2 regions of the Streptomyces sp. NPDC087844 genome follow, and region 2 is predicted to be linked to the other one. Evidence: riboswitches for the same ligand, from Rfam matches in the RefSeq annotation. Region 2 holds a riboswitch; the other holds the start of a gene.

The links. A riboswitch is a leader RNA that binds a small molecule or an ion and turns the genes downstream of it on or off. The one in region 2 is predicted to bind glycine.
Region 1: linked by a shared signal. The riboswitch ahead of gcvP (aminomethyl-transferring glycine dehydrogenase) and the one ahead of gcvT (glycine cleavage system aminomethyltransferase GcvT) in region 2 are both predicted to bind glycine.

The regions. Positions count from the first base shown of each region.
Region 1 is NZ_JBIUVD010000011.1:7,471-12,754, reverse strand. Features, by position in the region: gene gcvP (aminomethyl-transferring glycine dehydrogenase) at 1-1,434, opposite strand, end outside; glycine riboswitch at 1,619-1,714, opposite strand; gene ACIOKD_RS21930 (PRC-barrel domain-containing protein) at 1,819-2,193, shown strand; gene ACIOKD_RS21925 (DNA polymerase IV) at 2,409-3,827, opposite strand; gene ACIOKD_RS21920 (MerR family transcriptional regulator) at 3,917-4,549, opposite strand; gene ACIOKD_RS21915 (bifunctional nuclease family protein) at 4,764-5,237, opposite strand.
Region 2 is NZ_JBIUVD010000009.1:281,441-286,724, forward strand. Features, by position in the region: gene ACIOKD_RS20275 (enhanced serine sensitivity protein SseB C-terminal domain-containing protein) at 115-906, opposite strand; gene ACIOKD_RS20280 (enhanced serine sensitivity protein SseB) at 1,144-1,929, opposite strand; gene ACIOKD_RS20285 (AAA family ATPase) at 1,980-2,666, opposite strand; glycine riboswitch at 2,860-2,975, shown strand; gene gcvT (glycine cleavage system aminomethyltransferase GcvT) at 3,139-4,266, shown strand; gene gcvH (glycine cleavage system protein GcvH) at 4,375-4,752, shown strand; gene glyA (serine hydroxymethyltransferase) at 4,783-5,284, shown strand, end outside.

The DNA of each region.
Region 1 (5,284 bases), on a different contig from region 2:
CGGGTGCGTGAGGTACTCGTCGGTGCGCAGCAGCGGCGCCGGCAGCGTGTCCTCGGCGGTCCCGTCCAGCGCGGCCACATCGGCGTCGACGCCGAACGCCGACCAGACGACGCCCAGTTGGGCCCGCGTGGTCGTCTCGTCGCAGGACAGGTACAGGTGGTCCGCGTCCACCAGGTGGAGGTTGACCCCGCCCTGGCGGGCGGCTGCGAGGATCTCGGCGGCCCGGCCCGGCACCCGCACGGTGAGGGTGTCGAAGTACGCCTCGTGGACGACCCCGACCCCGCCCGCCCGCAGTCCGGCGGCAAGGATCGTGGCGTACCGGTGAGTGCGCCGAGCGATGCCCTTCAGACCCTCGGGACCGTGGTAGACGGCGTACATCCCCGCCATCACCGCGAGCAGCACCTGGGCCGTGCAGATGTTGCTGGTCGCCTTCTCACGGCGGATGTGCTGCTCCCGCGTCTGCAGGGCCAGGCGGTACGCCTTGTTGCCGTCCGCATCGACCGAGACGCCGACGAGCCGCCCGGGCAGGCTGCGCGCGAACTTCTCGCGGACGGCCATGTATCCGGCGTGCGGCCCGCCGAAACCCATCGGCACCCCGAAGCGCTGTGTCGTACCGACGGCGATGTCGGCGCCCAGCTCGCCGGGCGAGGTGAGCAGCGTCAAAGCGAGCAGGTCGGCGGCGACGGTCACGACCGCGCCCAGCTCGTGCGCCTGCTCGATGACGGGCTTCAGGTCCCGCACGGCACCGGAGGCACCGGGGTACTGCAGGAGTACGCCGTTGATCTCGCGCCCGGCCAACTCGGTGGGGATGCCGTCGCTCAGGTCGGCGACGACGACCTCGACACCGGTGGGCTCGGCACGGGTCCGGATCACGGCGACGGTCTGCGGCATGGTGTCCGCGTCGATGAGGAAGAGGCCCTTCTTGTTCTTCCCCATGCGCCGGGACAGCGCCATGGCCTCGGCGGCCGCCGTGCTCTCGTCGAGCAGCGAGGCCCCGGAGGTCGGCAGTCCGGTCAGCTCGGCGACCACGGTCTGGAAGTTCAGCAGGGCCTCAAGGCGCCCCTGCGAGATCTCCGGCTGATACGGCGTGTAGGCCGTGTACCAGGCAGGACTTTCCATGACATTGCGCAGAATGACGGGCGGCGTGAACGTCCCGTAATAACCGAGCCCGATCATCGAACCCAGCACCTGGTTGCGATCCGCGAGGGAACGCAGCTCGGCCTGCACTTCGGCCTCAGTGCGCGCACCCGGCAGTTCGAGCGCGTCGGCGTTCTTGATCACATCCGGCACCGCGGCGGCCGTCAGCTCGTCGAGCGAGCCGTACCCCACCTGAGCGAGCATCTTGGCGCGGGCCTCGGAGTCGGGCCCGATGTGACGCTGCTCGAAGGGGATTCCCTGTTCGAGCTCGGAGAGCGGAATACGTTGGGCGGTCATTGCGGAGGCCTCCTGGTCTGACGACCTTCGAGGGGCACCACGATGTGGGTGCCCGAACGGCCTCCCCCTCTGTCATCTCAACCTGAGAGCTTCACCGGCTCGCCGCGAAGGCGCACCGGCTTTCACCGTCGGTGAGAGCGGAGCCCGTCGAAAACTCGAACACCGCTCTGCTTTCCAGAGTGACCTCGTCCATGCGGTACGTGTGCCTGAGAGATTCCGGGGAGGATTTGCTCCTTCGGCGCCTCCGTTGAAGCCTGGAGGACTCTCCCGCACGGGGTCAGCAGCCGTCGCCCAGCCTACCAGCGGGGTTCCCTCAAGTGGCCGCCCACCTCAAAGTGCTCTTTCGTAGTGCTTACGGATGAGTTGCGAGCAGCTGGAGGGCCCGTGCAGACCGACATCGATCCGCGCAACCTGATAGGCCGCAAGGCGTTCGACCGCAACGGCACGAGGATCGGCACCGTCGACGAGGTCTACCTCGACGACGCTACCGGCGCACCGGAATGGGCGGCCATACGCACCGGCCTGTTCAGCCGGGACGCCTTCGTCCCCCTGGAGCCCAGCAAGGTGGTCGGCGAATCCCTGCACGTCCCCTTCGAACGCTCCCTGGTCAGGGACGCCCCCGACTTCGGCGTAGGCCGCCACCTCTCCCCCGAACAAGAACTGCAGCTCTACCACCACTACGGCTTGGACGTATCCCCCCCACCCCCCTTCCCGGACAGCAACTTCGGCCACCTGGCCACCACAGAAGACCCCACCTGACACCCCTACCCCCAGGGCAAGGGGAACGGCGCAACCATTCGCCTTCCCAGAGGCGCGGGGAACGGCGCGATCTACTGCCCTTCAGGGGCGGGCGCGGGGAACGGCGCAACCTTTCGTCCTGAGGGGCGCGGGGAACGGCGCAATCCTTTGCCCTTCAGGGGCGCGGGGAACGGCGCAACCAGCCACAACGAACCCGCACCCACAAACGCACCCCCTCACCCCACCCCCTCACCCTCCCCAAGCGCCGCAGGCAAACGCACAGGCCCAACCAGAGGCAACGGCTCCGCCCTCTCCAGCCCAGGATCATCGACCCGAAACGTCTTCACCCGCCCCGGCAAGGAATCCGGCGTCTCGAACCGCACAGTCACCCGGCCCAGCCCACTCCCCTGCACCCACCCGTGCCCGAACTCGGCATGCCGAACATCGTGCCCCGCCCGCCACTGCCGCTCAGCCGACGGCTCCGGCTCCGCAGCCACCTCCTCCGCCGACTCCGGCCCGAGCACCTCCGACTCCCCCGCGGCACCGGCCTGCGCCTCGGCCGCAGCCTCAGCCTGGGCCTGGGCCTGGGCCTGCGCGAAGAGATCCTCCTGCGTGTAGTCGGCAAGCCCGGTCACCCCGACCCCCAGCAACCGCACACCCCCCGTGGTGTCCACCGCCTCCAGCAGCCGCGCGGCAGCCTCCCGCACCACGGCCGTGTCGTCCGTCGGCCCCCGCAACGTCTCGGACCGCGTCAGCGTGGAGAAGTCGTACCGCCGCACCTTCAACACGATGGTCCGCCCGGAAAGACGCGCGCCCCGCAGCCGCTGGACGCACCGGTCCGCAAGCCGCTGCACCTCCATGCGCACGCGTACCCGGTCGTGGATGTCCACGTCGTACGTGTCCTCGACGGACACCGACTTGGTGTCCCGCTCGGCCACCACGGGACGCTCGTCGCGGGCCAGCGCCATGGCGTACAGGGCGAGGCCGTGGGACTTCCCCAGGAGTCGTACCAGCTCGTCCTCGCCCGCCTCCGCGATCTCCCCGACCGTGCTGATGCCGCCCCGCCGCAGGTGGTCGCCCGTGGCCGGCCCCACACCCGGCAGGATGCGTACCGGCATCGGTGCGAGCAGCGCCCGCTCGGTGCCCGGTTCTATCAGTACGAGTCCGTCCGGCTTGGCCTGCTCCGAGGCGATCTTCGCGAGCATCTTGCAGGCCGCAAGCCCCACGGACCCGGTCAGCCCCGTGACGGCCCGGATGTCGTCGCGCAGCTTCCTCCCGGCCAGCAGCGCCGATCCCTCGTCCCAGGCCGTCTCCCCGGCCTCCAGGTCCACGAACGCCTCGTCCAGACTCAGCGGCTCCACCAGCGGCGACAGCTCACGCAGCAGCCCCATCACCTGCTCGCTGATGTGCCGGTAGAGACCGAAGCGCGGTACGAGGTACGCGGCGTTCGGCGCCAGCCGGCGGGCCTGCGCCATGGGCATCGCCGAGTGCACCCCGAAGACCCGCGCCTCGTACGAGCAGGTGGAGACCACGCCACGCGGTCCGAGGCCGCCCACGACGACCGCTTTCCCGCGCAGGCTCGGCTTGGACGCCTGCTCGGCCGAGGCGAAGAAGGCATCCATGTCGAGATGCAGGATCGTGGGCGCGGTTCTCACATGTCCGATGCTGCCCTACGCCACTGACAATCCCCCGGCCCACCGCCCATGAAGCGCAGCAGGACCGCCGACACGCCCTCCGTGGCGCCTCAGACCGCCCGGTTGCGGCGCCGAGCCAGCTCGTCCGCCGGATTGGCCCCGACGAGCGTCTCACCCGTGTCCACACGCTCTCCGTGCAGCTGCGAGAGCGCGCTCTCCACGTCCCGCCACACCACGCCCACAGCGATGCCGAAGATGCCCTGGCCGCCCTGGAGCAGCGCGTGGACCTCGTCGGACGAGGAACACTCGTAGACCGTCGCGCCGTCGCTCATCAGCGTCATCCGCTCCAGGTCGCAGGAGCCCCGCTCCTTCAGGTGCTGAACCGTGGTGCGGATGTTCTGCAGCGAGACCCCCGTGTCGAGGAACCGCTTGACGATCTTCAGGACGACCACGTCCCGGAAGCTGTAGAGCCGCTGCGTCCCCGACCCGTGGGCGGGCCGCACGCTCGGCTCGACCAGCCCGGTCCGGGCCCAGTAGTCCAACTGCCGATAGGTGATCCCCGCGGCCGCACAGGCCGTGGGCCCGCGATAACCGATCTCCTCGGACGCCACCTCGTCGTCCCCCGGCACCGCCTTCGGCCGCTGTACGTGATCGGCCGCGCTGCTGTGAAGCGGGTACGGGCCACTGTCCCCCAGACCGCGTCCGGGGGCACCCCCAGCCGTACCGTCGCCGCTGCTTCTCACGCCGACCTCCGTCCTTGACCTGCCTTCTCGACGGTAGGCAGTCACCAGGGGCTCGTCAACGATCGCCACACTCGCCACGCCGGGTGATAATCACCCTAAGAGTGGTTTCCCGTGCCCCACCGCGGGGAAAGGCTAGCCGAATGCTCTCGGGACGGCCGCCGCACGGCCCGTCGTCCGACGGTCCCGGAGGGTCACCGACCGGTGTCCCGCACCGTCACTGACTGTTGGTCCCGAAGTCCTCGGGCGAGATCTGGTCGAGGAACTCGCGGAACTTCTCCACCTCGTCCTCCTGCTCGTCCGGGATCGCGATGCCGGCGTCGTCCAGGACACCGTCGCTGCCGTAGATGGGTGTCCCGGTGCGCAGGGCCAGCGCTATGGCGTCGGACGGCCGCGCGCTGACCTCGACTCCACTGGCGAACACCAGTTCCGCGTAGAAGACGCCCTCCCGCAGGTCCGTGATGCGCACTTCGGTCAGCTCCTGGCCGACGGCCTCCAGCACGTCCTTGAACAGATCGTGGGTCAGCGGTCGCGCGGGGGCCATGCCCTGCTGCGCGAAGGCGATCGCCGTCGCCTCCCCCGGCCCGATCCAGATGGGGAGGTAACGGTCGCCTCCCACTTCACGCAGGAGCACGATCGGTTGGTTGGAGGGCATTTCGACCCGGACACCTACGACGTCGAGCTCGTTCACACAGCAACCCTAGGCCGTGCCCGGCACCTTTGGGTAGTCGAGCACGG
Region 2 (5,284 bases):
CGGGACATTCCGCCCAGCGGGGGTACGGGTGCGAGGGCAGATGCTCCACTGGGTGGACTCCGCCTGACGGATCACGCCCACCCGGCTGGATGGAGCGCGTTCGTCCAGATCATCTCAGTAAGCGCCGGGGAACCCGTAACCGCCCGCCGCCGGCGCCTGGACGGGAGCCGCGTGCGCCTCCCGGTCGTAGAACGGCCGCGCGTTGGCGCGCAGCCACAGAGCCACCGGGTCGTACGCGTCGGACATCGCGACGGTCGACACCGGCAGCCCGTCCGGCACCGCGCCGATCGACTGCTGCATCATCGCCCGCACCGAGTCCACGGCCGGCGGGCTGGTGTCGTACACATCGAGCCCGATGGCGAGGTACGGGGCTCCGAGCGCGGGCTGCACCCAGGCGCGGCGCAGCGAGCGGACGGCGGCCGTCCGGTGCGCGTTCTGGGTGAGCAGGGCGTAGAACTGCGGGATCTCGATGCCCGGTTCGGACAGCCGCAGCGGGCCCGAGGGCTGCCGCTCAAGGCCGGTGGCGATACGCCGCAGATCGAGCCAGGGGATGCCGACGCCGCCGCCCGGCGCGTGCGGGTTCAGCCAGAGGCCGTAGTGGTCGGGGTAGAGGGTGCGGGCGACGTCGAGTCCGTCGACCACCTCGTACGAACGGTTCCAGCCGCTGGCCGAGAGCTCCTGGGCGGAGGTCACACAGGGCGCGTAGCCGAAGCCGTCGACCTCCATGTTCCCGTACTGGGCGTCGGGCGAGCCCGACTGGCCGTGCCAGAGCAGCATCCACACCTGACCGGACGGCGGGGTCGCGAGTGCGCGCAGGAGCGCCTCGTAGGCGTCGTAACGCCCGGGCGTCACTTGGCGCAGCATGTGCTCGACCTGCCCGGCCGCGGCCGTGCCCGACGCGCTCACCTTCTACCGCCCCTTCGCGACATCACTGACATACCGGCCCCATTCGACGAAGTGCCCCGTTCGCTTGAACATCGCACCACTCCGACCGAGCCATGAAACCAGCTTAAGTGGCGATCCCGACAGCGCCGTTGCGCTCCGCCGCGTTTGGTGTTCTGAGCACGGGACCGTGTGTGATGCCTCGGGTGCGGGTTGTGTGCGGCGGGGCGCGCCCCGCGGGCGGCCCCGAATCAGCCCCGCCTAGAAAGCCCGGGTGTAGAAGGGCCGGACCTGGTCCCTGAGCCAGTCGCCCACCGGGTCCCGGGCCACGTCCAGGAAGACCAGGTTCACGGGGTGGGGCAGGGGGACCCGGCCGAGGGCGCGGCCCAGGGCGTCCAGGGGGAGGGTGCGGGCGTTCTCGTCCCAGTGGGCCACCTCCACGCCGACGAACATCACCGTGTCGCCGCCCTCGATGCTCGCCAGACACCGCCGGGCGCTCACCACCGGGCCGGTCGCGTCGAACTCCGCCGAGGCCGCGGCCAGGAAGTCCACCGGGTCGTCCTGCCAGTCGGGCTGGAACAGCCGGACCCGGCCGCCGCTCGCGGACCCGTCCAGTTCGGTCCGGCCGGCCCGGCACAGCTCGGCGACGGCGGGCGGGGGCAGCGGTATCCCGACCGTGCCGTCCGGGTTCAGCACGATGCCGGCCTGGGGCGGCAGACCTCGCGCGAACTCCACGGCGGGCGCCACGGTGTACGCCATGTGGTCGCCGACGACCTGGCGGAACTGCTGCTCCGAGGTGAAGACCGGCACGTACACCTGCCCGGCCAGCTCGATCGTGGGCAGGTCGAGCGGCCCGCTGTGCGGGCCGCCCCCCTCGGGCAGCGGCACCCAGATGAAGCTGCGCCCGAGGGTCTCCACGATCCGGGCCCCCGCCGAGGGCGACGGAGGGAGCCCCAGGGAGGCGGCGAGCACCTCCTCCAACTCGTTGCCGGGCCAGCCCGTGTGAGGGTGCGCGTGTCCCGGAATGTCCTGTGCCTGGAAGTCCATCTCCACCGCCTGCTCCAACCGCCGTGTGCGGTTGACGAGGTTAGTCGTCCTCAGTCGCCGAAATCGATGCGGCGCAGTACGTCCGCGGCGGCACGGTCGACGAGCACCGCGGAACCGCAGCCCTCCGGGAGGTCGCCCTTCTCCACCGAGCGCAGCAGCCGGGCGACCGCGCCGCGGTGGCGCGCGAACGCGTACCGCGAGACGCCCCGGCCGCGCTCGCGCTGGCCGTCGAGGGCCGTGCCGGGATCGACGTCGAGGAGCAGCAGGTGCAGGGTGCCGCCGCGGCGCCGGGCGTCCCGGGCGAGCCAGTCGCGCACCCAGGCCTGCGTACCGCAGTCGTGCACGACGACGCCCTCTCCGGAGCGCAGGGCCCGGCGCAGTCCCGCGTAGTGCGCGGCGCGCACGAGGGGCCGGTAGACCGCGTACGGCAGGAAACGGGCCAGGCGCTCGTCCCAGCGGTCGCGGGTGTCCTGGGAGTCGATGCGGCGGCCGGTCACCGCCCGGCGCATCAGGGTCGATTTGCCGCTGCCCGGCAGACCCGTGACCACCACCAGATCGGCCGCGCCGAAGCGCAGGCCGTGCGGGCTGTGCCCCGAGCGCGCCCGGAGATCGCGGACGACTGGCGTCACCAACGGGTCGCACGCCTCCCTGGCCGGAGCGGGTGGCTGCTTGGGCAGCGCGATGCCCGTGCCGGTCGCGTACGCCGTGGTCCTGTTCACCCTGATCGTCCTCCCCATGGGGTCGGCGGACCCATCTCCATCGAGTGTAAAGAAAAGGTAATGCGCTGGTCCCCCCGTTTCTGTTCTTGTCCTGCCACAGCCCCGTCACAGATCACTGTGAACTCCCTGGCCACCCGTCCGGACACCGTGCGGCCCCCTGCCGGAGCCGGGGCCGTGCAATGATGTGCCCGCCAACTGCATACCGGCCGCTTGAATCCGCGCGGGAGAGTTCCGGGAACATGTACACGCAGGTGTACGAGTGCCCGGGCGCCGAAGGAGCAAGTCCCTCCCTTGAATCTCTCAGGCCCCCGTTACCGCGTGGACGAGGCACATCTGAAAAGCGGGCCGCCCCCTGACCGTCAGGGCGTCGGCCCCACCCAAGGTGCAAGTCAGTGCCCCCCGCCTTCGGCGGTGGTCACGGCGAACCTCTCAGGTTCCGATGACAGATGGGGAGGAACGACCTCGCCGTCATGCCTTGGGAGCCCCGCCGATGAGCAGCAACACCCCTGTTGAACCGCGCCGCACGGCGCTCGACGCCCTGCATCGCTCGCTGGGCGCCACGATGACCGACTTCGCGGGCTGGGACATGCCCCTGCGGTACGGCTCCGAGCGCGACGAGCACGTCGCCGTCCGGACCCGGGCCGGTCTCTTCGACCTCTCGCACATGGGCGAGATCACGGTGAGCGGGCCGCGGGCCGCCGCGCTGCTCGACTACGCGCTGGTCGGCAACATCGGCGGTGTGAAGACCGGCCGCGCCCGCTACACGATGATCTGCGGGGCCGACGGCGGCATCCTCGACGACCTGATCGTCTACCGCCTCGCCGACACCGAGTACATGGTCGTGGCGAACGCCTCCAACGCCCAGGTGGTCCTGGACGCCCTCGCGGAGCGCGCCGAGGGCTTCGACGCCGAGGTGCGCGACGACCGGGACGCGTACGCCCTGCTCGCCGTGCAGGGCCCCGAGTCCCCCGGCATCCTGAAGTCCCTCACCGACGCCGACCTGGACGGCCTGAAGTACTACGCGGGCCTGCCCGGCACGGTCGCGGGCGTCCCGGCCCTGATCGCGCGCACCGGCTACACCGGCGAGGACGGCTTCGAGCTGTTCGTGGCACCGGCCGACGCCGAGAAGCTGTGGCGGGCGCTGACCGACGCGGGAGCCGCGGCCGGCCTCGCCCCCTGCGGGCTCTCCTGCCGGGACACCCTGCGCCTGGAGGCGGGCATGCCGCTGTACGGACACGAACTGAGCACCTCGCTCACACCGTTCGACGCGGGGCTCGGCCGGGTCGTGAAGTTCGAGAAGGACGGCGACTTCGTGGGACGCGAGGCGCTGTCCGCCGCCGCCGCCCGCGCCGAGTCGCAGCCCCCGCGCGTCCTGGTCGGCCTGGCCGCCGAGGGCCGCCGGGTCCCGCGCGCCGGCTATCCCGTCGTCGCCGGCGGCAAGGTGATCGGCGAGGTCACCTCCGGCGCGCCCTCGCCGACGCTCGGCAGGCCGATCGCGATGGCGTACGTCGACGCGGAGCACTCCGCGCCGGGCACCACCGGGGTCGGCGTGGACATCCGGGGCAGTCACGAGCCGTACGAGGTCGTGGCCCTGCCGTTCTACAGGCGCCAGAAGTGATACCGGTCGGCGAACACCGGCCGTAGGAAGTGACTCTGGGCACATCCGCCCAGCTCACCCGTACTCCCCCTGCATCAGCACTCCCCCGCGTACAGGAGAATTCAGGCCATGAGCAACCCCCAAGAGCTGCGCTACAGCAAGGAGCACGAGTGGCTGTCGGGCGCCGAGGACGGCGTCTCGACGGTCGGCATCACGGAGCACGCGGCCAACGCGCTCGGCGACGTGGTGTACGTCCAGCTCCCGGAGGTCGGTGCCGCGGTGACCGCGGGCGAGACCTGCGGCGAGCTGGAGTCGACCAAGTCGGTGAGCGACCTGTACTCGCCCGTCAGCGGTGAGATCACCGAGATCAACCAGGACGTCGTGGACGACCCCGCGCTGGTGAACACCGCTCCCTTCGAGGGTGGCTGGCTCTTCAAGGTACGGGTCGCGGACGAGCCGAAGGACCTGCTCTCCGCCGACGAGTACACCGAATTCTCCGGCTCCTGATTCCGGCTCCTCGCTAAGGACCCCTGACCGATGTCGCTTCTGAACACGCCCCTGCACGAACTCGACCCGGACGTCGCCGCCGCCCTCGACGCCGAGCTGAACCGTCAGCAGTCCACCCTTGAGATGATCGCCTCGGAGAACTTCGCCCCGGTCGCGGTCATGGAGGCCCAGGGCTCGGTCCTCACCAACAAGTACGCCGAGGGCTACCCCGGCCGCCGCTACTACGGCGGCTGCGAGCACGTCGACGTCGCCGAGCAGATCGCGATCGACCGGGTCAAGGAGCTGTTCGGCGCCGAGTACGCCAACGTGCAGCCGCACTCGGGCGCCTCCGCCAACCAGGCCGCGCTCTTCGCGCTGGCCCAGCCCGGCGACACCATCCTCGGCCTGGACCTCGCCCACGGCGGTCACCTGACCCACGGGATGCGGCTGAACTTCTCCGGCAAGCAGTTCAACGTGGTCGCGTACCACGTGGACGACGCCGGCCTGGTCGACATGGCCGAGGTCGAGCGGCTCGCCAAGGAGCACCGCCCCA